One region of the Siminovitchia sp. FSL W7-1587 genome, then DNA from elsewhere that is predicted to be linked to it. Evidence: riboswitches for the same ligand, from Rfam matches in the RefSeq annotation. Region 1 holds a riboswitch; each other region holds the start of a gene.
What was found. A riboswitch is a leader RNA that binds a small molecule or an ion and turns the genes downstream of it on or off. The one in region 1 is predicted to bind thiamine pyrophosphate.

Region 1 (7,902 bases):
ACTTTTTTAAAAAAATACGGCTTATCGATCCTGCTCGTATTATTGCTTTTAGTTGTATGGGAGATTGGCGCCCGCTTATATGGAAAGCCTTTTATCCTGCCATCACCTTTACAAATTGTGGACAGACTGTGGGAACTCAGAAGCGTTCTTTTTGTTGGACATTTGCCGTCCACAAGTCTGATCATGCTGATTGGCCTCTTATTGTCACTGGTGTTTGGTGTCGGCTTATCCATCTGGATGCATAAGAGTGATATTGTAAGGAAGGCGTTTTTCCCTTTGCTTATCGCTTCGCAAACGATACCCATTATTGCGCTTGCGCCGATATTCGTCCTTTGGTTTGGCTATTCCCTTTGGAGCAAAATCGTTGTGACCGTGCTCATCACTTTTTTTCCGATTACGGTTAATACGTTTGACGGTCTGCGGTCCGCCGATATTCACTTAAAAGAAACACTTCAAGCGATGGGGGCCACAAAACGACAGATATTTTATAAGGTGGAGCTTCCGTCGGCATTACCCCATTTCTATTCGGGATTAAAAGTAGCCGTTACATTGAGCGTCATCGGAGCGGCCATCGGGGAGTGGCTGGGAGCTGACAAGGGGCTTGGATACTTTAGTCGAAGAATGATGACACAATTTGATGGAGCGGGAGTGTTTGCGCCAATCGTTCTGTTATCGCTGACGGGCATTATGTTGTTTTTGCTTGTCGCTTGGCTTGAAAAAATAACGATGAAATGGAGAAATATAAAATGAGAAAGAGAATTGTATTCTATTGCGCATTATTCGCTGTAATGCTGCTTTCGGCATGTGGGGGAGAACAGGGGGAAACTGCTTCCAGCCCAGATAAAACGAAGGAAACGGATAAAGAATTACAATCTTTTGACATTATGCTGGACTGGTATCCCAACGCCGTCCATAGTTATTTATATGCTGCAAAGGAAAAAGGTTTTTTTGAAGAGGAAGGACTGGATGTGAACATCCGTTTTCCTGCCAATCCAACGGACCCTATTAATCTGGCAGCTACAGGAGATATTGAACTTGGCATCGGTTATCAATCTGATGTGATCACGGCAAGGGCTGATGGGGTACAGGTAAAATCGGTCGCTGCGATTGTCAGAAGTCCGCTCAATCATATTATTTATTTGAAAGACAGTGATATAAAGAGACCGAAAGATTTGGAAGGAAGAACAGTCGGCTGGCCGGGAACGCCGCTTAATGAACCGCTCGTACAAACAATCGTGGAGTCTGATGGCGGAGATATGAGCAAGGTGAAGATGACGGACGTCGGTTTTGAGCTGAATGCGGCGATTGCGACAAAGCGGGTGGATGCGGTTACCGGTGCTTTTATCAATCATGAAGTCCCTATGCTTGCCAACCAAGGAGTAGAAACGGAGCATTTTAATCCAGTAGATTATGGTGTTCCAAGTTACTACGAGCTGGTGTTTGTCACAAATGATGATACATGGAAAGAAAAAGAAGATTCAATCCGTTCTTTTTGGAAGGCAGCTTCAAAAGGGTATGAGTTTATGAAAGAAAACCCGGAAGAAGCGCTGGAAATTTTATTAAACAATCAGGACGATGAAAACTTTCCTCTCAACAAAGAAGTAGAACAGGAAAGCTTGAATATTTTGCTTCCAAAAATGGAAAAGGAAAACGAAGCGTTTGGAAGTCAGTCGGAAGATTTATGGAATGAAGTCATCCAGTGGCTGGAAGATACGGATTATGTGGAAAAAGCTCCTCCAGCAGAGGAGATGTATATCAATATCGTTGAATCATAACGATTGACACCCCCCATTGTGTGGGGGTGTTTTCTTTGTTTATGGGGAAAAATATGAAATAAAAGATAGACAAAAAATACAGTTGTCTTTACACTAGTTAAGTGGACTTGTATTTATTTTTTACAGGAGGATTTGGCGTTGAAACAATTTCTCGACAGGAAAGGTGTCCATTTAACTGCAAAAGCTTATGTAATTGATGCGTTAAGTTATATGGCGCTCGGACTTTTTTCTTCTTTGATTATCGGTTTGATTATGAAAACGGTTGGTGAACAGCTCGGATGGCCATTTTTCGTTGAAATGGGCGAAATGGCGATGGGATTAATGGGGCCGGCAATCGGAGTGGCGATTGCCTTTGGACTTGGCGCGCCACCTTTGGTCATTTTTGCGGCAGTGGCAACTGGTGCGGCCGGTGCTGAATTTGGCGGTCCCGCAGGAAGTTATGTGGCCGCGTTAATGTCAACGGAAATTGGAAAAATGGTTAGCAAGGAGACGAAAGTTGATATTATTGTTACTCCACTTGTTACTATTTTTACCGGATTTGCCGTGGCAAAGTTCGTGGGAGCGCCCATTTCGACATTTATGACGGTCTTCGGAAGCTGGATCATGTGGGCTACAGACCAGCGTCCGATCGTCATGGGGATGGTGGTCGCCACATTGATGGGACTTGCTCTCACGGCTCCCATTTCCAGTGCGGCTATCGCTTTGATGCTTGATTTGAATGGACTTGCCGCCGGCGTTGCCACGATTGGCTGCAGTGCACAGATGGTCGGATTTGCGGTGGCAAGCTACAGGGAAAATAAAGTGGGAGGTTTGCTTGCTATCGGGATTGGGACTTCCATGTTGCAGGTTCCGAATATTATTCGCTATCCGCTTATATTAATTCCACCGACAGTTGCCGGCATCCTATTGGCTCCAATTGGGGCGACCGTATGGAGAATGACCAGCAATGCCGCTGGAGCCGGTATGGGAACGAGCGGTTTTGTCGGGCAGATCATGACATTTACAACGATGGGATTTTCAACAAGTGTTCTGATCCAAGTCATTGTACTCCATGTTATTGGTCCGGCTGTGATAAGCTTAATCATATCAGAATATATGAGAAAGCGCGGCTGGATTAAACCTGGCCAGATGCTTATAAATGCTGGAGGGAAGTAATATGGAAAAACTGCAATCAAAAGAACAATTTGAGCAATTGAAGAATGAAGAACGTGCCATCTTTATGTTTTCCGCCGACTGGTGTCCGGACTGTAAGGTGCTTGAACCTGTATTGCCGCGGTTAATAGCGGATTATCCGGAATATCATTTCGTATACGTCGATCGGGATGAATTTCTTGAACTATGCCAAGAAATGGATATCTTTGGTATTCCAAGTTTTGTCGCATACCATGACGGGAAAGAAGCAGGAAGGTTTGTAAGCAAAGACAGAAAAACGCTGGAAGAAATCGAGGACTTTATAAACGGCCTGTCTGAGTAAGTGTGAAGGAGCGCTTTTTCGCTCAGCTTTCAGCGAAAGTCGGCAAGAATTCGCCGGAGCTGTTACAACGCTGGACAGTTTTTTTCAAAAGCTTGCGGTTGGAAGGAAGCGTGCTTCACTTTTTTATGTATCGCAATCTCTTTCGATGGCCGAGCGCTTTGTGATCGTTCATGCTTCAATGCGCGGCGCCTTCCGGTATTGTGTACAATCAGTAATATTATGATAAGATAGATGATGATAGAAGAATATTGCGAAATATTTTCTGCTGGGGGAGCCTTGACGGCTGAGAAGTAAACCCTTTGAACCTGATCCGGTTTATGCTGGCGTAGGGAAGCAGGCTGCTTTGTCATTGTTTTAAAAGCCGCTGCCTTCCTGCGTGAAGAGCGGCTTTTTTCACGTTTGGAACGTAATAAAGTGTCAGAGATGGAAGTAGCTCTATGTAATTGATATGCCAGTTGTGACGGGGAATCATCGGCCTAAGCACTCGCCAGGGATTTTCATCCATATATAGAAAGGAAGAATTATCATGCTAAGTATACAAAATGATTTGAGCGCAAGTGTTGATCAGAGGCAAGGTGAATTACTGGACATTTTAAAGGAGTTAGTTCGTTATCCAACGGTTAGTCCTCCTGCGAGAAATACGAGGGAGGTCCAACAATATATTGAATCGTTTTTACAGCAGGTACATTTCGAAACAGATAGCTGGGACGTTTACGAGAATGATCCGAATGTGGTTGGGATCAAGAAGGGGACCGAGGGGGAGCGTTACAACAGTTTGATTATCAATGGCCATATTGATGTAGCGGAAGTAGGAGATCAAAGTGAATGGACTGTCCCTGTTTTTGACATGATAACCAAGAACGGTTTTGCTTATGGTCGGGGCGTTGCGGACATGAAAGGTGCAATGGCGGCAGCGCTTTTTGCTTTTAAATTGTTAAATGAGCATGGTATTGAGCTGAAAGGTGATTTGCAATTCCAGTCGGTAATTGGGGAAGAAGTGGGAGAAGCCGGAACACTTTCTTGTATTGAACGGGGATACTCAGGTGATTTTGCCCTTGTCATGGATGTGAGCGATAGTGAAATCCATGGGCAGGGAGGAGTGATAACTGGCTGGATCACCGTGAAAAGCCGTGAGGTTTTCCACGATGCTATGCGTCTACATATGATTCATGCCGGCGGTGGGGTATATGGAGCGAGCGCCATAGAAAAAATGATGAAAATCATTGCCGGGTTGCAGGAATTAGAACGCCATTGGGCGATAACCAAGCACTATCCGGGCTTTCCGGCTGGGGCGAACACCATTAATCCAGCCGTAATTGAAGGAGGAAGGCATCCCGCATTTATAGCAGATGAATGCCGTTTGTGGGTGACCGTTCATTATTATCCGAATGAAACATATGAGTCTGTTACTGCTGAGATCGAAAGCCATATTCGCCGTGTCGCTGAGGCTGACCCTTGGCTAAAAGACAATCCTCCGCAGTTTCGCTGGGGTGGCCGATCCATGATCGAGGAAAAGGGTGAAATTTTTCCGGCTCTGGAGCTTGAGGAAAGTCATCCCGCGATTAAGAGGCTGCAGCAGTCTCATCAACACGTATGGCAAACGGCTGCAAAAACAGGGATGTCCAAAACAGTTACGGATGGAGGCTGGTTCCAGGAAGCGGGAATCCCTTCAGCTATTTACGGGCCGGGTACAGTAGAAGAAGCTCATTCCGTGGATGAAAAAATAAACATTGAACAGTTATGCAAGTTTACGAAGACTTTGTTGCATTTCATGGTTGAGTGGTGTAATACGAAAAAAGAGTAAAGCGTTCATTCTTTTAGCCCGTGTCATTTTGATGTATGATGGATGGTAGCGTATTTTACCCAGGGAGGGTCTTTCATTGAAAATGAGTGAGCGAAAACTAAAAGAAGAGCTTGAGGCGCGGCTAAGCAAAGAAGGCCGGACGATTACATATGATCGAAAAAAAGAATTATTGCGTGTTGAAAATGCGGAAAATGGCAAAGGGATTGATATTTCCTTGCCGGGAATCGTTGCCAAATGGCATGAGCGCAAGGAAAAAGCGATTGATGAAGTCGTTTATTACGCCGAAGAAGCGCTTGGTGTCATGGATCGGGAACAAGTTGTTGCCGGAAGTGAAAAAAATATTTTTCCCGTGATTCGCTCCACCTCGTTTCCCGTTGAATCCGAAGACGGCAATAAGTTTCTTACCGATGAGCATACGGCAGAGACAAGAGTGTATTATGCGCTCGACCTTGGAAAAACATATCGCCTGATTGATGATGAGTTTATACAGAAAGAGGGTCTCGATCCGCACGAAATCCGGGAAATGGCACGATTCAATGTCCGCTCGCTTCCGACGGCCATGAAAAAAGACGAGGTGGCCGGAAACGAGTTCTACTTTCTGAATACAAATGACGGATACGACGCAAGCCGAATATTAAACGAAAAGTTTTTAGAAGAAACGGCAACAAATATAAAAGGGGAAATGGCTGTGGCGGTTCCTCATCAAGATGTTCTCATCATCGCCGACTTGCGGAATGAGACCGGCTACGATGTACTGGCGCAAATGACGATGAGCTTTTTTACAAATGGCCTTGTACCCATTACGGCGCTCTCATTTATATATGAAAAAGGAAAACTTGAGCCGATATTTATTATGGGTAAAAATAGAAGAGTAGACAATGGAAAGGGGAACAATACATGAATGTATTTTATAACCGTGAAGGAATTGGCGATACGTTAATGATCGTGTTGAAGGATGTAGACCGGGAAAAGTTTCAATTTGAACGAAAAAGGGATGCGGTCCGGATCTTTGACGGGGAAACGAATGTAACAGGAGGGTTCAACCTTTTTCACGCATCCAAATACATAGATATTGATGCAAATGGAAAAGTGGAACTGACCGAGCAATTGGTGAAGAACATCGAGAAGGCGCTGGCAGAAAACGGAATGGAAGAGAAGTTGGAAGCAGATCTTTCACCAAAGTTTGTTGTCGGGTTCGTTAAACAGAAAGAAAAGCATCCGAATGCAGATAAACTAAGTGTCTGTCTCGTCGATGTCGGGTCGGAAGAACTGCAAATCGTTTGTGGGGCTCCCAACGTGGAAGCAGGCCAAAAGGTTGTCGTGGCCAAAGTGGGTGCCGTCATGCCAAGCGGCATGGTTATCAAGGATGCGGAGTTAAGGGGAGTGGCTTCCAGCGGAATGATTTGCTCGGCACGTGAGCTCGGTCTCCCAAATGCACCTGAGAAAAAAGGCATTCTCGTATTAGAAGACGATCAATATGAAACGGGTCAAGCCTTTGCATGATTGATAAAATGTGAACAAACAACGAACCCCGTTTGAAATAAAGCGGGGTTTTTTTCATGGGTGATGAAATGTAGAGCGCTGTATGTTATGATGTTAACCGTTGGTAAAAGTTTTCCAAATGGATGATAGAATAGTATATCGTTTTTCTTGTGATGTTTCTAAATCAACTGAGGATGGCTTACATAGAATGATCACGATATACTAGAATCCCGAAATTGGCAATCATCCACATTGGCTGGTTTTGATATACCGGCCGCCTCCAAAAAACTGGCAAATCGCATGGTTGGTAAAGGCCATGAATAGACAAAGGCAGGAGATCAACATGTTAAAAAGGTTAATAGTTGCTGCTGATGGATCCAATAATTCGCTCCGTGCAGCAGAGAAAGCGGCACTACTTGCGCAAATGTCCGAAGGTATTGAAGTAGAAATTATTTACGTAGTAGACTTTTCAAAAGCGAAAAGTGAGGTGCTTCAGAGCCAAAATATTGAAGAATTGGAAGCGGAACGCAGGAAAAAATTGATTCCTGTAGAAGAAGTTTTCAAGAATGCCAACATTTCCCATACACTCACCATGCTCCATGGCGATCCAGGACCAGCGATCGTGGAATATGCCAATAAAAGCTCATGTGATATGGTGATTGTCGGTAGCCGCGGGCTCAATACACTCCAGGAAATGGTGCTTGGCAGCGTCAGCCATAAAGTCGCCAAAAGAGTGAAGGCACCTGTTTTAATCGTAAAATAAATATATAACTTAAAAAGCTGATTTCCCTTAAAGCGGAAATCAGCTTTTTTTGAGTCGCGCTGATTACATTTGTTGCATTTTTTTTCTTCTGGTCAAACCTAACTCGGCCCGCTCTTTGCGCAGAGCCTTGTAAATCGAGAGCATCATTAAAATCATGATTATTGAAAAAGGCAAGGCCGCTATGATAAGCGCGTTTTGCAACGCATCCAGACCGCCGCTGTAAAGGAGAATGGCAGCCATGGCAGCCAGCATGATACCCCAGACGATCTTCACACTGTTTGGCGGTGTTAAAGAACCGTAGGATGTCTGCATTCCAAGTACGAAGGTTGCCGAATCCGCCGAAGTGATGAAAAAAGTTCCGATCAAAATGAGAGCCACTATTGAAAGAATGGCGGAAAAAGGCATTTGATTAAATACAGCAAATAAAACTTCCTCCGTGGCGTATTCTGTTAAATCAATAGCGCCGGCCTGTTGAACATCAATTGCTGTGGAACCAAAGGCCGCGAACCAAATAAAGCTGACAATGACCGGAAGGATTAACACACCAATCATAAACTCCCGAATTGTCCGGCCCTTTGATACACGGGCAATAAAAATGCCGACG
Region 2 (7,902 bases), 900 kb from region 1:
GTAAAAATTCTCCCCCGGCATAGTCATGATCCCTTTTGTTGAGTCCAAAGACTACTTGGAAGGGGAAGAATATATCTCCATATAAATCTTGGTGCAAACAATTAAATCCTCCTTTTTCATACTTTAGCATCAAGGGGGTTGGCCTCGTTTGTCCATATGATTCACATATTCTTAGAAAATCTTGTAGATGATCCGGAAATTGTGCAGGCTGGTTTAAGTAACCCGCCCATCTATTTGCTGTTTTAGCCAGTTCCACATACAACGACTCTCTTAATTGTTGTAGTGGGTCGGGCAGTGGATATAAAAAATATTTATACTCTCCATTACCAAAGCGGTATCTCTCCATACTGACAGTTGATCTGAATAACTCCTCTTGTTTATAAAACTCGATGAAAGAGGCGCATTCTTCTATCGTTAGCAGGGATGGAAGTTTTGCAAATCCAATTTTATCCAATTCTTTTTGAATCGACGCCCAATCTACATTTTGAATACGTGTCCTTATATTTAAAGACATTCAACCTCTCCCTTGTTCATGATTTTGTACAATCTAGTATAACGGCAGATGAAATAAAAAATAAGTTCTTTAGAACGTAATAGCAAGATATTGAAATTTTATCGGAGGATGATGTGATAATATGTACATCAATTCGGTATAAGGACATAAAAATGCTTGCCAGGATGAGGAGATGGATAACATGACATTCCGTACACTTGAAGATGACATCACCATAATGTTACCTGAAGATTTTGATCTGGAAGCGAATCTTGGGTATTTAACACGGGAAAAGAATGAATGCATGTATGAAATAGAGGATGGTTTTATAACGAAAGCCATTGCTATTGAAAAAGCTAGATTCTTAATACAAATAAGCGTTATCGCTAACAAACAGATGGTTATTCGTTTTTTGGATGCCGCCCAACCTGTTGAGGAGTGGCATAGGGAGAAGATTGTCAAATATATTCGCGAATGGTTTGATCTTGATCGAGATATAACGCCATTTTATAAAATAGCAGAAGCCGATCCGCTTCTTAAAACGCCTGTTGAAAAGTTTCGCGGCTTGCGGGTTATTGGGATTCCCGACTTATTTGAAGCCTTATGTTGGGGTGTATTGGGACAGCAAATTAATATCGCATTCGCATACACATTAAAAAAACAGCTTGTAGAAGCATTTGGGGAATGTATGGAATGGAAAGGAAAAAAATACTGGATTTTCCCGTCGTACAAGCAAATTTCACAACGAACCACCAGTGATTTTTCAAATATTAAAATGACGCTACGGAAAAGTGAATATGTGATTGGCATTGCTAAGCTAATGGAAAGTGGAGAGATATCGAAGGACGAGTTAATGAAAATGAGCTTTCAAGATGCCGAAAAGAAATTAATCCAGATTCGTGGCGTTGGTCCTTGGACGGCCCATTATGTTTTAATGCGTTGTCTTAGATTCGGTTCTGCTTTTCCAATCGATGATGTAGGTCTTATGAATGCAATAAAAGTACTGCGTAATATGGATCGAAAGCCAACCAAAAATGAAATAATGGCCTTATCGGCTTCATGGAAAAACTGGGAATCGTACGCTACTTTTTATTTATGGCGTACACTTTATTAGCGGGGAAGAGCCCGCAGCCGCGTGATCAGTGGAGACCAAGAAATAGCGTCTGGACCTTTTGTATCACCCTCACGTTTTGAAGTGGGAGTCATACGGCACCTTACATGCGGGATCAATTGTCCCAGTGTATCATACGCAAGCTTTTAGCGTAGTCAACATATGTGACTCCTGCGGGAATAGCTCGAGCTGAAGATCCCGCAGGAAAGCGATCTTTGCTTTCCGAGGAAGCTGAAGAGACCTGCGGAAAGCGAAATATGTTGACGTAGCGATGATAGGAATTTTTTTAACAAAAATAAGGGCTGGACATAACTCTGTAAAAATGAAATAAACCGCATGGAATCAAGTTTAAAACCTTGATTTCAGGCGGTTTTGTTTTCACGATCTTTCCAATTCTATCTCAGCCCCATTGTGCAATGATAAAGGAAGAATGAAACATCTTTATTGCGATCAGCTGTGTGAAATGAAAATGTTGTACAAAATTATCAAATATAAGCGTATGATCTATGGACCAAATGAATGGAACGTCACAAGTAACACGAACAGTCGGAATCCTCATGGTGCTCGTAGCGGGAGCCGGGACAAATAGGGAAAAGAACGCTCAAACTAACATCTCTGCGAGAATTTCATATGAGCGGATCCGGTCCTTTGGGTCAAAAACTTGTGAGTTAACGATGATTTCATCAGCTTCTGTTTCTTTTATAAATTCACGCAGCTTCTCACGAACGTGTTCAGGGCGGCCCACAATTGTGGAGCGCGCATCAAGGGTTCGTTCAACAGAGGCTTTTTCAAGCGGCGACCAAATTTCATCCATATTGTCAACAGGCGGTTTTAATTGAGACGGCATGTTGCGTATCAGATCCAAGAACTGCTGTTGCTGGGAAGTGGCAAGCCAAGCGGCTTTTTCATCTGTATCAGCGGCTATGACGTTAACGCCAACCATCACATAAGTGCGGGCTAACGTTTTCGATGGCCGAAAGTTATTTTTATAAAGCTGTATAGCCGGTATCGTGTATTGGGGAGCGAAATGGCTGGCAAAAGAAAAAGGGAATCCTTTATAAGCGGCGAGCCTGGCGCTAAAATCACTCGAGCCAAGGAGCCAGATTGGAATGTTGAGTCCTTCACCGGGAATGGCGCGGACCTGTGCTGTTCCATGAAAATACTCCTCCAACTCATCCACTTGCTGCGGGAACTCTTCAGCTCCCCTATTGAGTGTCCGTCTGAGTGCGTAAGCAGTCGCTTGATCGCTTCCCGGCGCACGACCGAGTCCTAAATCAATCCTTCCGGGATACAGCGATTCAAGGGTTCCAAATTGTTCAGCGATGACAAGAGTCGCATGGTTCGGGAGCATAATGCCGCCCGCACCCACTCGAATGGATTTCGTGGAGCCGGCAATATGGCCGATGAGGACCGATGTAGCGGAACTGGCAATACCGGGCATATTATGATGTTCGGCAAGCCAGTAGCGGTTAAATCCAAAGCTTTCGACAGTTCGTGCCAATTCAACACTGTTTTTAAAAGATTCTGTTGCCGTGCTTCCTTCGGTAATGGGAGCCAAATCAAGAACCGACAGCGGGATGCCGTCAAACAGTTTTATGTTAGGTGATTGTAACAATGGAATCACTCCTTGGTTTCTCTTATAAAAGATGATAAAGTGTTTGCAATAGCACGTCCAATGATCCGTTTTTCATATCGAGTCGAACGGAAGTTTTTGTCATTTGCCAATGATCATTTTCTCTTTTTGGAGGGATATTGTATGGAACGTTTATCGCAGGAAGAAGTAGCGGTGAAATTGCAAGAAAATAAAAATTGGAAACTTGTTGATGAAAAATGGATTACGAGAAAGTACCGTTTTCGCGACTACTTAAAAGGAATCGACTTTGTGAACAAAGTGGCACAAGCCTCGGAAAAAGCGCAACATCATCCATTTATATCAATCGACTACAAGCTTGTGACACTTAAAATTTCTTCTTGGCGAGCCCGTGGCTTAACGACACTGGACTTTGAAATGGCAGATCAATATGATCAATTTTATGAGGAGTGTACGAAAGAAAACTAGAATACTTTCCAATATGAAAAGTTAATGCTATCATTACTACAAGAATCATTCATATGCAAAAGCACTGGGGGAATCCTTGAAAAGGACTGAGAGAAGAGTGCGCACTCTGATACCCTTATCACCTGAACAGGTTGGAACCTGCGGAGGGAAGTGACATGCCGATTTATATGATAAATTTGGCCGCTTCCTTTATGGTAAGTGGTTTTTTTGTGTTTAAAGGGGGCATGTAGTTGAAGTTGATCGCTGTAACAAATGATAGGTGGCCGATCAAAAAGGTAGGACAAATAATGGTGGAAACAGAGCCGTTTGTCGATCATTTTATCATCAGGGAAAAATCAAAAACGGCTGATGAGTGTATGCAACTGATCCAGTTGGTATTGCGTGAGGGAGTCTCTTCTGAAAAACTGATCGTAAACGACCGGGTAGATGTAGCTGTTGCGGCAAATATCCGAAGGGTGCATCTTCCGGGGCACGGGTTGGATGTGCAAACGGTAAAAAGGTGTTTTCCCCGACTATTAGCAGGATGTTCTGTTCATTCCGCGGAGGAAGCCGATCAGGCAATCGCGGGCGGAGCTGATTGGCTATTATATGGACATGTATTTGAAACAGCCAGCAAAGGGCATCTGCCGCCGCGCGGACTTGAGGAGTTTTCAGAGATAAGTGTGAAATACGATGGCGCAGAGATTTATGCGATTGGGGGAATCAAACCGGAACATATCCCCGAACTGAATGCAGCAGGTGCCTCGGGGATAGCCGTGATGTCAGCGATTTTTGACAGCAAGGATCCATTATCTGCCGCAGCGGCTTATGATGACGCCAGGCAGGCAATCACTTGAGAGGGGGGAGCGAGATGGAAGTGAAATTAAACGGTCAGCTGTATGAGTTGCCTGAACATGTTACGACCATTCAAGAGCTGCTCGATCATCTTAAGTTGTCCAATCGAATTGTCATTGTCGAGGTAAATAAAGAGATTGTTCAAAAGTCCGATTATGGAAAGCACATTCGTGAACGAGATGAGATTGAAATGATTCATTTTGTAGGAGGAGGATAAGCATGTTAAAAATAGGAGAGAAAACATTTGACTCAAGATTATTGTTGGGTACAGGAAAATACCCTTCATTTGAAATACAAAAAGAAGCTGTTCGCGTGTCGGAAGCAGAGATTCTTACGTTCGCGGTAAGAAGAATGAACGTATTTGAACCGTCGCAGCCCAATTTCTTGGAAATGCTTGATTTGAAAAAGTATACCCTTCTTCCAAATACAGCCGGCGCTAAAACAGCGGAAGAAGCTGTCAGGACGGCACAACTTGCCCGTGCATCTGGATTATGCGATATGGTGAAAGTGGAGATTATCGGATGTGACCGATCATTGCTTCCTGACCCTGTTGAAACGTTGAAAGCTTCTGAAATGTTGTTGGAGGAAGGTTTTACTGTACTTACGTATACATCAGATGATGTTGTACTTGCCAAAAGATTGGAAGATCTGGGAGTCCACGCTGTCATGCCGGGCGCTTCCCCGATTGGCTCGGGACGGGGAATCTTAAATCCTTTAAATCTCAAATTTATTATTGAGCAATCATCTGTTCCGGTCATTATTGACGCAGGAATCGGTTCTCCGAAGGATGCGGCTTACGCAATGGAATTGGGAGCGGACGCCGTATTGTTAAACACTGCCGTTTCAGGAGCAAAGGATCCAGTGAAGATGGCCCTTGCTATGAAACTAGCCATTGAAGCAGGAAGGCTCGGATTTGAAGCCGGCCGGATCGAAGAGAGGGATTATGCGGTGCCGAGCAGTCCTATTGAAGGATTGCTTCCATCGTGAACAGCCGTTACTCGAGACAGGTACTGTTTGAACCGATCGGTGAAGCCGGTCAAAAGAAAATTTCTCAATCCCATATTTTAGTGATCGGAGCGGGGGCACTTGGATCTGCAAGTGCCGAAATGCTCGTTCGTGCAGGAGTAGGGAAGCTGACGATTGTAGATCGGGATATACTTGATTGGAGTAATTTGCAGAGACAGCAGCTTTATACCGAACAAGATGTGCTCGATCAGTTGCCAAAAGCGGTTGCGGCCAAAAAGCGGCTTGGCGAGATTAATAGTGAAGTCGACATTGAAACGATGGTTGCGGATGTAACAGCAGAAAATGCTGAAGAGCTTGTCAAAGGAAAGACGTTAATTGTGGATGCGACGGACAATATCGAAACGAGATTGTTAATGAATGACGCATCCAGAAAAGTAAATATACCGTTCTTTATGGGGGCTGTCGTCGCCAGCTACGGCTTGACCTATTCGATTGGGTGGAACGACCGTCCATGTCTCCATTGTCTGCTCAATACGCTTCCGCCGCAAACACTCACTTGTGATACAGCAGGGGTAATCAGCCCGATTATTCAAGTGGTAACAGCACATCAAGTAACCAATGTATTCAAATATATCGTGGGAGAAGAAGTAGATCACAGGCTCAAATCGTTTGATCTTTGGACGGGCGATCAAGCGGCAATTGATGTAAGACCGTTGCGTCGTCCAGATTGTCCAAGTTGTTCAGAACAAGCGACCTTTCCGTTTTTATCCAAAGAAAATCAAACAAAAACAGCGGTATTATGCGGACGGGATACAGTTCAACTCACACTGTCGCGTGAAAGGATGGTCGAGCCGCGCCTGCTTTCTGAAACCATTCGTCCGATTGTAACAGATCTTGTGTCTAACCCGCACCTTGTAGCCTGCCAATTTGACGGTCACCGGATTGTTTTGTTCCGTGATGGCCGTCTGCTTATTCATGGAACGAAAGATATTGTGAAAGCTAAATCGCTTGCGGCCAAACTGTTGGGGTAGACATTGGTCTGCGAAAGCGGATCTATTCTGTAAAGGATCAGTAAATTGAATAAAGAGATCGCGTCCAAAAGTCGATTGGACGCCTCTTTTTTAACCATTTTCATAAAGTTGGCAGAGGTGGGGAGGGCAAGCTCTCCCGCAAAATCAGTGTTATTATGTGAAATACTGCCTTTTATTTACACGGCAAAGGACGCATAATGTGGCCTACGAGACTCCGCCGTTGGCATAAAGACTTATCTTTGTAAAAGTGTTTCCTGAATAATAGGAATCTCAAGCGGCAGATTTCCTCATTTATTTGATCAATTTGCTTTTCTATTCATTCAAGTTATACAAGCTGTTGCTTTTGTTCTTTTAAATTATACATCCGTGCACAACGCACACCTCTTTGAAAGAAAAGAATTGTAATCCCTCGTACGAGCTACTGTTCTTTTTTGAGTTTGCGCTTTTAGGCAATTTGAGCTGGTTCCGAAAGAGAAAGAATCTGACATTAGGAAAGCTCAGTTGGAAAATGAAATGGACTGCAAAACATATCATTTCATGGGTCCAACTCTTCATTAGCTTGGTTATTTAGGGAGCGATTTTGATAATACTGCCTTTTTCCTGACAAGTATTTTCACGTTCGGCTCGAAAACGAGACCCTGTCCAGTCATGGCGCGCGCTTTTCTCCATGTTACTTCGTTTGTTTTCAGTTGCAAAATACATCTGCAGCTTTTATACTTATTATTAATAATTATTGGAAAATTAAATCATTAGAACAGCATTTCATATCCAGCGGTGGGGGAAGTTGAGTGAATGTCATCATTGCTCTTTCATGTTCAAAAACGAACATCAGGAAATTGCTTATGAAGCTGAAGACCCGCGGGAGTGATGGGAGGCTAAAGCTGACCTGCGAAAAAGCGTTCGCCTGTAAATAAGAATGATATCTGTCATTGGACATTTCGCTTGCTTTACAGTGATTGAATAATATTCACCAGCCTGTTGGGTGAATCCCAAAGAGAGGTTTTACTATATTCATAAGCATTCCAGCTTATCTTTTGCTCCATTTTGAATGGCTAGTGCTGTTACATCGAGTTAATGGTTATGATGAAATTGGTTAGTAGTGTTTTTTCAAAAAAAGGATTCATTGTATACGTTTTCTCTGCTATTTGTATTTGCCGTTCTTGCAGGTATCTTGGAAATGAAAGATGTCAAATAGGGGAAGGTGGTATTTTTGCAATTGAAGCGTTTGCCAGTCCTGATTTTGGCGACAAGCATTTTGTATATTCTTATTATTCCGACTGATCCCTTGCTGTTAAAATTGTTTTTTAAATTAATTCCAATGATACTCATTATCATGTACGCTTTCTTTACATTACCAAAGCAAAAAACAAAAGCACATTGGCTGCTTTTGATTGGCTTCGTTTTTTGT
Region 3 (7,902 bases), 2.1 Mb from region 1:
AATAGATTTCCCCTCCCACAATTTTACCGGGAGGATTTGGAACCAATTGCATAATCGACAAGGACGTGACGCTTTTTCCACATCCTGATTCCCCAACAATTCCCAGCACTTCTCCTTTATGTATCTTGAGACTCACTCCATTTACAGCTGGAATTTCTCCGGTGTCGGTAAAAAAATGGGTATGTAATTGATTGATCTCTAAAATTACTTCATTCAAATATGTTCACACCTCCTAAAAAAAGCCATCCTATTTGGAATTATGTAAAAAATGAGATTAGGTTAAATATACTTTATTTAATCACAGTTTTCAAGTTTTATTGCAATAACATTTGTGTCTTCTTTCATTTTCAACCGCTTGTTTATTTCGTTACTGTTCATTTAAAATTTCCCGGCATCGCCTCGCCGACTGCTGCCGGGAAACAACTATTTTTCAAAAATATCATCCTATTACCGGCAAACTACGGCCCGCTTTCAATAAGTGATTCAGCTTCTTCTTTGAGCATATAATAGCCTTTATTGGATATTAGCCCATTATTTCGTTGCTGGTCCAGCAACAACATAAATCCATTCATATGTTTCGCTACTTTATCACCGAGCCCTTTTTTCTCATAAAGTTCAACTGCCGCCATATGAGTAGTTAAAGCACGGGCTTCCTCTTCACTTTGAAACTCGCCATCCTCTTTTAAACTCTCCACAAGCGATAGAATTTCTGTTGCGGTTGTTGGGGTTGTTTCTCCAAGTGCGTTTTCAAGAGCTTTTCTGCCTCCAACGATCGGCAATTCTACCAAACTCTTTCCTAGATGGACATGAAATGCAGCACGGTTTGGGTCCGTAAGGAGCCTTCCTTTATTGCTTCCAGCAATGACAATTCCAATCCGATGGCCTTTTTTAAATACATAATCTTCTGGAAGGGTTTCCCATTTGATGCGATGATTTTTTCCAGGCTCCAGAAAGACAGGGTGTTCAAGCGATTTTCTATTCTTGGCGCTAAGCCATCCATGTGTCACAATTTCATAGGGGGATTCAATTGTTGTTAATTCCGTTTCCAGATAGCAGGCGCTGTCGGTTGGAGAACTTTCACCCCAGCACGTTCTGTTGGAAAGTGTCCGGATCCCTTCATCACTGCTTTGATGATCTACCCTTACATCTGTTCCATAATCTACGATCAGCGCTGTAAGATTCGTATTTTCCTTATCAACGACCGTGCGAATATCTATTTCGGGAACACCGCTTAACCGGACATCTTCCTGAAGTTCCGGAGACAAAAAGATGAGTCTGTCCTCTTTTACTGTAAATTCATTTTGCACCATCTGCTTGTCAGTTTGATCCGGGTTATCCGTGAATGTTTGGACAGCTTCTCCATTCACCGGTCCAGTTGTCAGCGTGCCTGGCAAGCTTTCATTTCCTGGAGCAAGTCGTACTCTGACAAACGTTGAATTTTCAGCCGGCCAACTGGAATGTGTTTCCCACTCACCCGGACCTGTTTCCAAGTCTAAAATCGGTTCATCCATGATGCCGTTTTCTATGTCCAGCAGCCAATAGTCGAACCAGCGGTGAAGTGTCTGTACCCATTCTGCTCTTCTAAAATCAAACGGGTCTACATGCCCTGTCTGTGTAAGCCATAATTTCCTCGGTATATCGTTTTCAGCTAACGCTTCCCACCATTTGGAAAAATGGTTCGCTTTCACATTATAGTCATTTAATCCGTGAATCATAAAAACGCTTGCCTTGACCTTGCCTGTATCTTTATAGTAATTGCGCTCATCCCAAAACTCATTGTAATTTCCGGTTTCATCATCAGCGGCGACTCTTATTCTTTCGTGGATCGGTGCGCATTGCCGCACCCTTTTACTGTTTGTCACCCTGCTTGCCAAACCACTGGGGCCGTTGCGGTAAAACGGAATGCCTTCGTAACGATAATAATAATACCAGCTGCTGATGGCACCGATCGGCACGATCGTTTCCAAACCTTCTACACCCGTGGCGGCTACTGCATTTGCTAAGGTTCCATCGTAAGACTTGCCGACCATTCCCACTTTTCCAGCTGACCAATCGGCACTCACTTCATTTCCCTCTTTGTCGAACGCTTTTCCCTTTCCGTTTAACCACTCGATGACCACTTTTACGCTTTCCGTCTCTTCAAATCCACCTGTTGTGGGACAGCCATCGGAATTGTTTGTTCCCACCATATCCAGCAACACGACCGCATATCCCCGCGGAACGAAGTAATTGTCGTAAAATAAAGGGAACATTTCGTTTGTTCCGGAACCATCCGGATCTTTTACTTGGGACTCATTACCTCGTCCCAACTTTTCATAATAAGGACTTGCCTCCATGATTACGGGCACCTTTAATCCTTCCTCTGTTTCTTTTGGACGCATAATGTCAATCGCAATCCGATCCGGCTCTCCATTTTCATCACTGTCCAATTCCGATTGAATGAAAACGGTTTCTTTAATGGCGTCCAAATAAGAATAGATGGGCCGTGTGACGCCATCTTCCAATTCATGTCCAGAAACCGTTACCTGCTCGGCATATACTTTATCATTGTCGAGGTGGGAAAACGACGGCACTAACAAAAGAGACAATACTAGACTAAGGGCCACTCTACTTGTACTCCAACGCATTATATCATTTCCCTCCCTTTTGTTTATATTTTCATAATAATTTAAATATTCTTGATAGAAAAGGGTCTTTTCGGTTAATTATCTGGGATATTTTACAAATTTTTTTTACGAGAATGCTAGATTTCCCAAATCGACATTAGTCTTGTAGTGAGGAAAACGCCATAACATGGTCAGAACGGCTGAAAAAAGAAGCAGATTAAAAAAGCGTCATCAAAACACGCCAGATTAAATCTTTTGGTGCAGATAGCCCCATGTCTACCTTTGCAATATAAAAACCCTTCCAAGAAGTAATACCTATTTCCTGAAAGGATTTCTATCGTTCTATTTGATCCAAACTGTGTTTTTTTGCTCTTGTTCGTTCACGGTCAGCTGGAAAATATCTGGTCGCGCATAATGGCCTACGACATCAAAGTCAAACTGCGCTTCGGCAATCTTATCCAGATCGATTTCCGCGTAGAGAATCTTTTCCTTTCCAAACACTGGCTCAACAATAAATTCGCCCAGCGGATTCACAATACAGCTCCCCCCGCGGGTGAGTTCTTCCGGCCATTCGTTCATTTCCTTGCGTGAAGAAAGATCCTCCGGATACATACTCTTTGTGGCATACTGGTTGCATGACAAAACAAAGCATCTTCCTTCCAGCGCGATATGCCTCATCGTGCAAAACCACGTATCCCTTCCGTCAGCGGTTGGCGCAACGTAAATTTGCACACCTTTATCATACATGGCCGCGCGCGCAAGCGGCATGTAATTTTCCCAGCATATGAGTGCGCCTATTCTTCCGTACGGTGTATCAAAAACGGGCAATGTGCTTCCATCACCTTCTCCCCAAATAAGTCTCTCCGCCCCAGTAGGCTTCAGCTTGCGGTGTTTTCCCAACAGCTCCCCATCCGGGCCGAAAAACAACGCTGTGCAATAGAGCGTCCCCTGGCTGGATTCACTTTCTTTTTCAATCACCCCTATCACAACATAAGCTTTTGCCTTCTTGGCAGCTTTGCCGATTTCTACTGTCTCCTCTCCAGGCACTGTAATGGAATTGTTCCAATACCGAAAAAAATCCTTTCTCCCTTCATTAGACCGGGAACCTACCACCGTTCCAAAGGACATACCCCTTGGGTAAGCCGGTATGAACGCCTCCGGGAACACAATGATATTGGCCCCTTTTTGGCTCGCTTCTCTGATCAACCGGACCGTCTTTTCGACCCCTTTCACTTTGTCCATCACTTCTGCGCCGGCTTGAACAACAGCGACTTGACACTGTCTTTTTTTCTGCAAAATCATCATCCTTCCACTTTTCTTTCCGGGAAAATATATTTCCACCATCTCCCTCTGATATAGATGTTTCTCCTGCATATCTGGCTACCTTCTGTCGGCAAACTGATGCCAAAATTGCGGCAATCCGAGTGCTTTGTACCTTTGGCAAAAACGAAAAGACCTGAGCCTGATGCAATATCGGGCCCTGGCCTTATTAACGTTTCACTTTTCGTAGCACTTCAAGAGCATTGCTTGTCCCAATTGTTTTTAAGGTTTATAGTTATATAGTGCTGTTTTCATAGACTCATAAGAGTTGTTCCAAAAGTCCGGATTCTCCCTAAAAGATTTTGCCACTTGTTTTACCATCACTTTAAATTTTTCATCGTACCCTGGATCATCCTTCGGCGGCAAGTCTTTTTTGAACCCGTCAACAAACTTTTTTGTAAAATCTGTAATCGGTCCCCATTTCGCCACTTCATTTCCGTTTTCGTCTATAAAAATAAAAATCGGAATAATTCGTTTTTCATTCGTCAAATATCGGTCCATCAGTTCCAAGTTTTGATCCCGGAGCAAAAAGCGGACCGGCATATCCGTTTTTTCAGCCAAACGGAGCAAAACAGGGATGTTCAGCATACAATGTCCGCACCAAGGTTCTGCCAAGACAATGACCCGCAATTGCTTGTCTTTTATGGATTGAAAAAAGCGCTCATCCTCCGGGGGAGTAAACTGATCATAAACCCGCGAAAAGCCGTCCTTGTGATATTCAAGTGTTTCGATATATTCATCCGGCGTCAACCCTTTTTCATACCAATTATGTAAATCCATTCTCTTCATCTCCTTTTCCACTTTTATACTAAGAGTACTTCAATAAAATAGATTGTGTAAACCAAACCGCATTCTTCCGTTGTTTCAATTTCGCCAAATCGGTTAAAGTAAAAAGAGATTCCATTTGGAAGAGGTGTTAAGATGCATCCCATCGTATTGTTTGACGGCGAGTGCCATTTTTGTGATGCCAGTGTCCAATTTATCATTCAAAACGATCCAGAAGGAAAGATTCACTTTGCTTCTTTACAAAGCGACATCGGCCAAAAATTATTAAAAGCCCAGGATGTACCTGCCCATATCGACAGCATGATGTTAATCGACGAAAACAAAGTGTACTATAAATCGGCAGCAGCACTGCGGATATGCAGCCATTTGAACGCACCTTGGAAATGGTTATATCCATTGATGGTCGCTCCTTATCCAATCCGCAATCTATTTTATGACTTGATTGCGAAAAACCGTTACAAATGGTTTGGCAAAAAAGAAAGCTGTATGCTTCCGCCGCCGGATATACGCGCCCGATTTTTATCGTAGCAAAAGAACTTGTCACATCCACTTCGGATTTGACTCAAAAGCGGCACTTGGCCGGAGGGGGTTCGCTCAAATGGCGCTCCCTCCGACTTTTGCTTTATTTTCATTCCAGACTCTTGAAAGAGGCTGTTTGTCTGCCGATATTCCCAACATTCCACCCTGAATACAACTTGACAGGCGTTTGACCAAGCTCAAACTGTTCGGGCCGATATTCCCAACATTCCCCCCTGAATACAACCGCCGGAAAGCACCAAAGCGGTCTTGTCATGAAGCCGCCGTTGGCATGCCCTTGCCGGGGCCAAGAGCAATATTGCGCTTTCAAGTCGGGGAGAGGGAGCGGACTTCCCCTCTGACGACCTTTTCTTCGCCCCCCGATCATTCTTTTTCTAAATCCTTCACAAGCTAATCATAGAAGCCTCCGTATTCCCTAGTACACGATTTAGCCGAACTTTCACTTTCACAAAAAATAAGCAGCAAGCCCTTTGGCCGTGGGTTGTGCCGCTGCTTTCTACCTTTTCCATTATTTTACTTGAAGCAAACGGGGCGCCGTTGTGACGAGCAAAGCGATCACGATAAAACATGCCAATGAAGAGATAATGTAAGAAGTGCCGTTGGAAATCAGTGAATAAAGAAAAGCGGATTGACCCGAAGGTGCAAACTTACCCCAAAAAATGATTCCGGCTATGAAATGCCAAGTATATCTGGCAAAGCCGCCAACAAAGATCGCTGCAAACAAGAGCAGTACGAGCCTTGTTTTTCCTTCAGACCTTACAGCCTTTTGCACTGCAGGCGCAAACCATCCTGCCGCTCCAACAAAGCTAAAAGCAACGAAAAATTCAATGAATCCTTGCAGAGGCGTTAATATTTGTCCCGCGGCTTCCCCGGAAACTACTTGCAACATCCCCCACAAAAAACCTGCAGCAAAACCGGCTTTAGCCCCCCAACGAAGCGCCACAATAAAAATAGGCACCATGGCAAACGAAAATTTGATCGCCGGCGTTACCTGAATCGATGGAATCATGTCCAGCATCATCGCAAATGCCGCAAAGATCGCTACCTCGATCAAAATGCGTAAAGACATCTTTTTTCCCATAAAAAAACCCCCTATGATGTAATAACCGACCGTAACCATAGGGGAACAAAGACAATGAAATACTCCATTGCCTTCACACCTCAAATAACCATCCCTGCGCTGGAATTAACCAACAGGTTCTAAGGGTCTGGAACGAATCCACTCTCAGCCAAAAGCTCCCCCTGGCACGCCGATTCAACTACTATCCTTTATTGTAATCTTTTTTTGAAAAATTTCAATATTTGTTATTGCAAGTTTGATACCCGCCAATACTGTGAAGCCATCGTCCCCGACATCCATTCCAGGCCTTGGTCCTGCGCCTGATGGACAGGCTCCCATACTGCTTGGGATTGAGCGTCCGATTGAACATATACTTCATGGTGAGGCGACTGATCATGCTTCCCGGAAATATCATACAAACCATCCCGCCAAAAAGTGGCACAAACTTCATAGTCGACAGCCGGGGAAACAACAAGCGGGTTTTTCACGGAATGTGTAAGCCGAAACATCGCTTTTTCACTGGATTTCTCGATCTCTTCCACTTCCATGCCCTCACTGGATGCTGTTGCTCTATCCTTCATTCTTTTCGTCCATCCGTATCCCCTCGTTTCTCCCACATCTTTCTCAAACTGTATGTGCGGAGTTCCTCCACCAAGCCGCACATGGACTTCTGCTTTCGTTCTGTAATTGGAAGAATGGGGATCAAACCCCCGATTGTCCCCTTGAAAATAACGATACGGAGAAAAAAAGTTGGGGTTTTTTATCCACTTGTTGTTTAAAAATGTTTGATAAAGAAAACGCCAATCAGTTTCGGAATCCTTTCCATTTGACTGTAAAACTTGTTCAATGGCACGAATCTTTTTTGTCATCCGGAACCTCTCCATCGTGGCGTCTTTTTCCCTTTTTCGCCCTCGTTTAAAAAATCCGATGATTCCCGCCGCCAAAAATTTTGGTTCATTTAAATCCTCTTCCGAATACGGAAGGATTCGCTCCGCCTCGATCGAGTATGTATACTCGGCATCCTGCCGGACAGTTTTGTCCGTGTAAAAGCAATTTGTAACACATGCAAGCTTTTCTCCATTGCGCTTGATTATATATTCACTGACCCCGGATATGGGCTCCCAACCCAAACTGATAAGCGAACGCGATACAACAGTCGTTACGATGAGATCCTTAAGAATATTACTTTCATCATTTTTTTCCGGCTTTGTCGCTGTTTGGATTTTTACTGGTCCAGATGTTATTTCCATCATTTCCACGGTGTATAAATAACTCGTTGCCGGGTCCAGCCCCTTATCCGAAAAACAAATGTCGGAACCGCTGTATATTAACTGACCTTCTCTGTACAAACGGTAGAAGCCTATTCCTTCTTTCCAACGAAACGTGATGGCGTTCGTGGATTGCTCAATAGACTCAAGCTGGATGTCAGGCAGATTCGGCACCGATCGCTTTCGCCGTTTGGCAACAAACATAAGGATTCCGGCCAGACTCGCCAATGCAGCAAAAGACCGTTTGACCATAGAGTCACCCCCTAGTTGAAGTTCATTATTTAATACCCAAAAATATAACCGACAACACTTTCTGAAATTTGGC
Region 4 (7,902 bases), 1.0 Mb from region 1:
GGATCAAAGTAGCTGTTAAGGCATTAAGCAAATAAAATAAAAAGATTTCTGCTATGCCCCTTTCTTCAGCAAAAATGACGATAAAAGTGACAATCGTTCCGTATCCAAACGTTGCGAGAAAAGTAATGACCGCCGGTGTCAAACTAGATTTTTCAACTAGAGAATCAACAATGGAAAATTGCAGGTTTTTTCGATTGGCAATCAGGATATTGTCAGGGGTATGATATTGAATGAAAGCAAGTAAAATGAAAGCAATGAATCCCAGCAGGGCCGAAATGACAATTAATACTGTAAAAGGAAAGTTTTGATATACATAGATTCCCAGACTGGGAGCGATAATCATGCCGACCGTAATGGAAAGGCCATAATATCCCATCCCTTCCCCCAACCGCTCATTAGGAACAAGATCAACAGCAGCTGTTCCGTTAACAGTTGACGACCAGCCCCACATTAATCCGTGAAGCAGCCTGAACAACAACAAAATCGTGACGATTTGTGTGAGCGGGTATAAAATGGTAACGGCCAATAATCCGCCAGCTCCAATTAATACGAGCGGTTTACGCGGCCGAAACTCTAGCATGTATCCGATTAACGGCCTGGTTAATACCGCACCAACCGAAAACACTAAAGTAATCATTCCGATTTCAAACCCCGAAGCGCCCAATGACTTAATATAAGGGGGCAATGTCGGAATGAGCATTTGAAAGCTCATAAATAAAAATAAGCTGGCAATGACAAGCATTGTAAAAGACTTTGTCCATAGTGCTGTTTGATGCCCACGTTTCCTGTTCTGCATTTTGCGTTCACCTTTCGTTACAACGTGTATTAAAATGCCTAATCTTAACATATATGGAACAAATTCATATTACAAGCAAATCATTTCGTTTTTCGAAAGTTTTGAGCGGTTGAAGGAAACTTCAATCAGCGAGGTTTTGATTCGCTGATGAGAAGCAGGACAATGGCTAACAGCGAAAGCGTTCTGTTGGCAAAGCAAGGACCAGGCAGCAGCATCGCTCGAAAAAACTTGCGCTTTTTCTTCGTGTGACAATGCTGTCGAAGCTTTTGTCATGTTAACCCAAACACATCGGATGTTTACTGGCAGTTGCCCCGCACTGTTCTCGTTTTTATCTCGATGCGTTGAATCTTGGACTTACTACCAGTTAAAGCGGGATATAGTGAAACTTCAATCAGCTGTTGTCCGCTGATTGTTAGTTGATTCAATCGGGCTTTTACTGGCAGTTGATCCCGCACTGTTCTCGTTTTTATCTCGATGCGTTGAATCGGGGACTTACTGCCAGTTAAAGCGGGACAAAAAAAGAAACCCGGAATCTGTTGAATCCAGGTTTAGTGCGTATCGAAGCCTTTTAGGCCTTTTAATAAGTTTTCGGCGGTAACTTTCGGATTTTTTGCCCGTGTTAATGCGGAGACGACGACAATACCGGCTACTCCGCTGTTTTTCAGACAACCGCTGTTTTTTTCATTGATGCCGCCTATCGCCACAACAGGAATAGACACGGAGGAAACAATTTTGTCCAGCATGCCGTTTGGAAGAAGTTTGGCATCGCTTTTTGTTGAGGTGGGAAAAACAGAACCAACCCCAATATAGTCTGCGCCACCCTTTTCTGCCGCAATGGCATGTTCTAAAGTACGGGCTGAAACCCCGACAAGCATGGAATCCGGAATGATACTTTTTACTGCGGCAAGAGGCAAATCTTCTTGCCCCACATGCACGCCGTCAGCGCCGACTGCCAGAGCTACATCCACTCGATCATTAATGATCAAGGGGACTGATAGTGAATCAAGGAGTTTTTTTATTTGGATTGCTTTTTCATAAAAATCTCTTCCTCCGCTCTTTTTTTCACGCAATTGAACGAGAGTTACGCCTCCGGCTACTGACTCTTCAATTAAATGCAAAAGCTTGCTTATCGGAAGATCTTCTTCCGTAACCAAGTAAAGGCGATAATCAATATGATTCTTTTTCAATGACTTTGACTCCTTTTTGCCAGTGATTGCTGTTCATGAATGAAATGGAATCGATTAATTTTATTTTATATGTTCCCAAACCAATGCGCTCACCTAATAAGGAAGCAGCCTCTTCCCCAGCTAACCCCATAACGGATACTCCTGCTACAGCCGCATGTAGCATGTGATTCGTTATACCGGCAAAGCACCCGATTAAGGAAGTCGTCATACAGCCTGTCCCCGACACTCTGGATAAACACATATGGCCGTTTTGAATCATAAAAACGCTCTTCCCATCACTGATCACATCTTCTTTGCCGGTGACAGCAGCTATACACCGATATTGACGGGCAACCTTGACGGCAATTTTTTCAGGTGTTTGATCGACTTTGCCCGCATCAACCCCTTTTGTCGCCCCGATGCCTCCGGCTAAACAATTCATTTCACTTACATTTCCTCGAATGACGGAAACCTTTACTTGTTCCAGTATTTCAAAAGCAGATTGGGTTCGAAAGTCCGTTGACCCCACTCCGACAGGATCAAGTATAACAGGAATTCCTGTTTCGTTGGCGGCTTTTCCAGCCAGCTTCATCGCTTTAAACGCATCCGAGTTCAATGTTCCGATGTTTATTATGAGGGTATTCGCCATTTTGGCCATGTCAGCCGCTTCCAAAGGGCTGGACGCCATGACGGGTGCAGCGCCAATGGCTAGGGTTACGTTTGCGCAATCGTTTATCGTTACCTGATTTGTTAGATGGTGAATAAGCGGCTGTTTATGTCTGACTTGCTCAAAAAGCTGTCCGACTTTCGTCAACATCATCTGCCCATCCGTTCCCATCACGTTACACACTCGTATAGATGATAGAAGTGATGGGTCGGTCCGTATCCTTGTCCAATGTCAAGGCTGTTGGCGATCGCATTTGTAATATAATCTTTGGCCTCATCAATCGCTGTCGGCATTTCCTTTCCTTTCGCCAAGAGGGCGGCAATTGCTGCGGACAGTGTGCAACCTGTCCCATGGACATTTTTCGTTTCAATTCTTTCCCCGCGAAATAGTTGAAACGTTTGCCCGTCGTAATATAAGTCATTGGGGTTTCCCTGCAAGTGCCCGCCTTTAATCAGGACAGCCTGCGCTCCCAGCTTTTTGATCACCCGGCATGCTTCATACATGTCAGGCTCATTATGTATCGGCATATTGGCCAAAACCTCCGCTTCCGGGATATTAGGTGTAACGAGCGAAGCCAGCGGGATAAGGGTTGATTTCAGCTCTTGCATTGTATCTTCTTCAAGCAGCCGGTGTCCCCCCTTGGAAATCATAACAGGATCAAGAACAATGTGTTTTGGTTTATATTTTTTTAAACATTGCGCGACTGTTTGTATAATGTCCGGCGTTGCCAGCATACCGATTTTCACCGCGTCAGCCCCAATATCTTCCAACACGGCTGCGACTTGGTCGTTGATGATGTTTACATCAATGAGTTGTACAGATCTTACTTCAACAGTATTTTGGGACGTAATCGCCGTAATCGCAGACATGCCGAACACCCCTAGAGCGGAAAAAGTTTTTATATCCGCTTGAATCCCCGCTCCTCCACCGGAATCAGATCCGGCGATTGTAAGAGCTGTTTTCATACAGCAAACCTCCGATCGCTGAATGTTTCATGAATACTTTTAATAAAACAAATCCCAGGGCAGCGCCGGCAATGGAACTGGCAGCAAAGGCCGGGACCAATCCAAATAAGGCCGCCTCCCGGCCTAACAGCAATGCCGCAATCGGATAGGCGGCAACAGCACCGATGATCCCGGTTCCAACGACTTCACCTATAAACGCAAACCCTATTCTTTTCGTTTTGGCATACAACCAGCCAGCCAGGAGGGCTCCGATCATGCTTCCCGGATAAGCAAACAACGAGCCTGTTCCTGAAATATTCCGGATTGTCGAAACGATAAATGCTTGGGCTAATGCATAGCCTGGCCCAAATAAAACGGCCGTTACCATATTGGCAAAATGCTGGATTGGAAAAATTTTGGCAAATCCGGCCGGGATAAAGATAACATGGCTCGTGATTGTTGTAAATGCAATGATCATGGCTGTAATGGTCAGTTTTTTAACTCGCATGGAGCAACCTCCGGCTATTAGGATTTAGAGCGTCCAGTTCTGTTGATGATAGTTCATATCCCAGAATAAATATTCATATTTGGAGGTGATAAGGAAGTGCTTTTCCAATTCCGCCAATTCTCTTTCCGGTTTCCCATCTGCTAACTGATTCATGAGATCAATCAGCCATTTTCCAAGAGAAGTAAATTCTTCTGATGAATAGGTTTCAACCCATTTGCGGTACGGGTTGGATTCCAAAGTAGCCCCATATTGTTCTTTTAATCTTTCTCCCGTTTCGGCGTAATGCCAGGCACACGGAAGCAGGCTTGCCACAAGTTCCGCCAATGTTCCGTTATGAGCCACATGCAGCATGTAGCGGGTATATGCCAAATTGACTGGTGCGGGTTCGGTGTTTTCAAGCTCTTCATTCGAAATGCCAAACTCTGCGGCGAATTGGCGATGCAGCTCCATTTCAAAATGGAGGTGTTCATGAAGCAAATGTGAGAACTTTGTCATAATTTCGAGAGTGGGAGCTTTTTGCGCTCCAATAGCAAACAGCTTCACATAATCAATTAAATAGACATAGTCTTGTTTCATATAATATTCAAAAATTTCTTGATCGAGTGTTCCTTTTCCTACCCCTTGGACGAATGGGTGGTTATAGCTTTTTTCCCATATTTCCTTCGCGCTCTCATAAAGCCTGTCCGTAAACAACATTTTTTCAACTTTCATTGGTTCCACTCCTTTAAAAAAGTTTGTACTTCATGATTCCCCACTTTGAAAAAATGAAAAAACCGCTCCCGAAAAGGAAGCGGCTCATCATCATAAAGCAAATCATAATGACGCAGCCTGCTTCCCTACGCTGGCATAAACCAGATCAGGTTCAAAGGGTTTCAATCATCGATTTCTCTCAGCTTTACAGCTCCCCTAGCAGACAAAATTCATTGTTTCAAAGAAGTTATTCAATTATTAGGTGCATGTACTGCCATCATATCATGATATGGACAAAAAGCAAGTTTAATGAATAAATAGGCTCATTACATACACCATTAAAGGGATGGTCACAAGTGCAAGCAGCGTGGAAAAAATAGTCGTTAAGGCCCCCATTTGTTCATCTGCAGAGTATTTGGCAAAGAGAATGGATGCCAGGGTAATCGTCGGCATCATGGATTGAATCAAGACCGTTTGAACGAGTACCGTGTTTAAACTGAAAAAGTGTATCATGAAAATGGAAGCGATCGGCAAAATAATCAATTTTACGGAAATGGGCACCCAAATATGGTTTACCGAACGGCGTACTTGTCCGCGTTTCAGGGTCATGATCATCATTCCGATATAGAACATGGCGAGCGGTGCCGCCAATGCGGCCAATCTGTCCGTCAAGTCAATCAAAAGACCGGGCGGCTTTAATTGAAAATATGCGGTAATAAGACCAACGAAAATGGCTGCTGTCGGAATATTCACCATGGACTTTAATGTTTGCCAAGCAAACTTTCTATTTTTCTGAAGTAAAATGACTCCGACTGTCCAAATGGTCACATCGACTCCAGCATCAAAAATGGCCGCAAACAAAGCCCCCTCTGGGCCCAAAAGTGCCGCACAAAGCGGAATGCCGATAAATCCGGTGTTTCCCAAACCTGAAAGGATGGCAATTTCCCTTATCTTATTGGAACCCCTATGAAATAACCAAGCAAATAAAAAGCCGGTCCCGATTCCAATAAGATTAATAATGATGGAAAGCCCAAAAACGATGGCAATCATTTTAAACATCTGGTCATCCATTTCAACGTGAAAAATACTCGATAAAATAATGCAGGGCATCGCAATATTTACGATCACTTGAATAAATGCTCTGCGAGTATCATCATTTAATGGAGTTGTTTTACCGAGCAACGCGCCAATCATGATCATCAAAGTAATAATGATGATTGACTGAAAAACAACTGTAAATTCCATACGTATCCTACTTTCTGTATAAAAACTGATAATGGCAAAGAAAAAGCGAAGAAATGGACTTCAGGATACTTCCTTTTACCACTTCTTCACTCGTACATTATACATAAGAAAACGGTTAAAACAACAGTTAAGCTTTTAGCGGATAGTATGGATTTTTTGTTATTTGATCAATGGACTTATACTGCAACGGAGAGAACGCTTTCACTTTTGCCAGCCATTTAATCGTTACGGGTGCAGGAATATGTATATTTCCTTCCAACACTAACACACATGAATGATGAACATCAAGCAGACTTATTGATTGATATATTCGCTCTTGAGTCGTCACTTCAACGATATACAACCCTTTTTGCGGCAAATAATAATGTTGGAATACAATATGGGCGACTGTTTTTCCGCTGTATTGATCGAATGATTGGCTTTCCAACATTCCATGCGCACTGTAATGGTTCCCCAAATAATGATGAACGTCCTCCACTTTCCCCTCATCCAAGAGCTTCCTGATTTTACTCGAACTAATCTTTTCACCATTAAAAGCTTTTTTGGGGACTGTTGTTACATCAAATAAGCCTTTTCCATCTAACTTCATTCGTTCCATGTTTCCTTTCCCGCGGTAACCATAGGTAAAATCAAAACCGGCAACGACATGCTTGCTATGTAATCCAGCCACATATTTTTTAATAAAATCTCCCGGTGAAAGTTCGGCAAACTGCTCGGTAAATGTTACAATATATAATTTTTCAACACCCATATTTTTCAATAATCTCTGTTTGTCAGGCAGAGGCGTCAAATAACTCGTTATTTTGTTTTGAACCCGTAAAATATTGCTTGGATGTGGAAAAAATGTCATAACAGCCAATTCTATGCCCTTTTTCTCTGCGATGTCTTTGGCCGTGTCAATCAATGAACGGTGCCCTAAATGGACGCCATCAAAAAAGCCAAGCACCATTACACAAGGTTCATGTTCCTCTCTATTTCCAATAAATGCCCCTTCTATGAAAATTGTTTTCAATACAGGCCTCCCCCTTGCATCTCTTTTAACCTCGATACCAACATTATCATATATCATTTAATATATGATTGCAATCGCGGCTAGATTGTTTCCTTATTTATATTTAAAATCGCACCAACGGAAATTGGTGTTCATACATTGTTACCAAGGAGGTGTATACTTAGAATGAATTGGCCAACTTCTTTGCTTGCCATCCTTGCTGGGTATGCCTTATTGGGCATCACACTTTTGGTTCCCAACCTGACTATTGTAGTTCCTTTGATCACTGTGATTCAAATTATCGCTGTCATTGTTATTGTATTATTTGCTGGCGTTATTATTTTTCGGGCACTTCATGCGCTGTTATATAAAGCTAATTAGAATCAAGCAGGAGGGGCTGTCTAAAAAATCCAATTCAGAGTAAATGCATGAAAATGTAAAACCCAAGATGTTGATTTTACAGCAATCTTGGGTTTGGTTTTTTTTGTTTTCAAGCGGCAATATTACTTTTCGGACAGCCCCGACCGTTCGGAAAACTGCGGTTCCATCAAGATATTTACATTATTAGACTATTAAGCCCTTGGGAGCTCCGTTAAGAGTTTCCAAGGGCTTTGGTACGGAAAACGAACATGTTGCTGTTTCCCCGTTCTTTTTTTACGAGTCGTCTGTACCATTCCCGTTTGCGGAAGCCAGGCCCGATAAAACATGGACACGAAGAATGAATCCGGACAGTTTGTCGTTATCATCTACGACGGCAAGCGGAAATTTCGACTCCAATACTTTTGGTATTAAATCACTGACATATTCATCTTTTTGGACAATGGAAATGTCATCCCGCATCACTTCAGGCAACGCTTTTTTTTGCTTTATCCCCTTTACCGCGTCATCTATCGTT

Region 2: another riboswitch for thiamine pyrophosphate. It lies ahead of NST31_RS12430 (thiamine phosphate synthase); the one in region 1 lies ahead of NST31_RS16765 (acetylornithine deacetylase).
Region 3: another riboswitch for thiamine pyrophosphate. It lies ahead of thiT (energy-coupled thiamine transporter ThiT); the one in region 1 lies ahead of NST31_RS16765 (acetylornithine deacetylase).
Region 4: another riboswitch for thiamine pyrophosphate. It lies ahead of tenA (thiaminase II); the one in region 1 lies ahead of NST31_RS16765 (acetylornithine deacetylase).

What each region holds. Positions count from the first base shown of each region.
Region 1 is NZ_CP150169.1:3,545,238-3,553,139, forward strand. It holds gene NST31_RS16740 (ABC transporter ATP-binding protein) at 1-1, shown strand, start outside; gene NST31_RS16745 (ABC transporter permease) at 1-750, shown strand, start outside; gene NST31_RS16750 (ABC transporter substrate-binding protein) at 747-1,775, shown strand; gene NST31_RS16755 (PTS sugar transporter subunit IIC) at 1,914-2,930, shown strand; gene NST31_RS16760 (thioredoxin family protein) at 2,932-3,249, shown strand; TPP riboswitch at 3,507-3,598, shown strand; gene NST31_RS16765 (acetylornithine deacetylase) at 3,776-5,053, shown strand; gene NST31_RS16770 (DUF1444 domain-containing protein) at 5,136-5,954, shown strand; gene ytpR (YtpR family tRNA-binding protein) at 5,951-6,556, shown strand; gene NST31_RS16780 (universal stress protein) at 6,879-7,298, shown strand; gene NST31_RS16785 (BCCT family transporter) at 7,362-7,902, opposite strand, start outside.
Region 2 is NZ_CP150169.1:2,643,254-2,651,155, forward strand. It holds gene NST31_RS12410 (2OG-Fe(II) oxygenase) at 1-514, opposite strand, end outside; gene NST31_RS12415 (DNA-3-methyladenine glycosylase) at 696-1,607, shown strand; gene NST31_RS12420 (LLM class flavin-dependent oxidoreductase) at 2,206-3,219, opposite strand; gene NST31_RS12425 (4a-hydroxytetrahydrobiopterin dehydratase) at 3,361-3,663, shown strand; TPP riboswitch at 3,720-3,829, shown strand; gene NST31_RS12430 (thiamine phosphate synthase) at 3,894-4,499, shown strand; gene thiS (sulfur carrier protein ThiS) at 4,514-4,714, shown strand; gene NST31_RS12440 (thiazole synthase) at 4,717-5,484, shown strand; gene NST31_RS12445 (ThiF family adenylyltransferase) at 5,481-6,494, shown strand; gene NST31_RS12450 (lysoplasmalogenase) at 7,705-7,902, shown strand, end outside.
Region 3 is NZ_CP150169.1:1,426,030-1,433,931, forward strand. It holds gene NST31_RS06610 (ABC transporter ATP-binding protein) at 1-217, opposite strand, end outside; gene NST31_RS06615 (Xaa-Pro dipeptidyl-peptidase) at 459-2,627, opposite strand; gene NST31_RS06620 (carbon-nitrogen hydrolase family protein) at 2,949-3,908, opposite strand; gene NST31_RS06625 (thioredoxin family protein) at 4,149-4,706, opposite strand; gene NST31_RS06630 (thiol-disulfide oxidoreductase DCC family protein) at 4,848-5,240, shown strand; gene thiT (energy-coupled thiamine transporter ThiT) at 5,758-6,330, opposite strand; TPP riboswitch at 6,405-6,502, opposite strand; gene NST31_RS06640 (DUF3238 domain-containing protein) at 6,555-7,829, opposite strand.
Region 4 is NZ_CP150169.1:42,378-50,279, reverse strand. It holds gene NST31_RS00265 (MFS transporter) at 1-796, opposite strand, end outside; gene thiE (thiamine phosphate synthase) at 1,345-1,983, opposite strand; gene thiM (hydroxyethylthiazole kinase) at 1,964-2,800, opposite strand; gene thiD (bifunctional hydroxymethylpyrimidine kinase/phosphomethylpyrimidine kinase) at 2,800-3,594, opposite strand; gene thiW (energy coupling factor transporter S component ThiW) at 3,563-4,081, opposite strand; gene tenA (thiaminase II) at 4,106-4,792, opposite strand; TPP riboswitch at 4,898-4,999, opposite strand; gene NST31_RS00235 (AEC family transporter) at 5,078-6,016, opposite strand; gene NST31_RS00230 (adenylyltransferase/cytidyltransferase family protein) at 6,144-7,028, opposite strand; gene NST31_RS00225 (hypothetical protein) at 7,194-7,388, shown strand; gene NST31_RS00220 (glycine betaine/L-proline ABC transporter ATP-binding protein) at 7,662-7,902, opposite strand, start outside.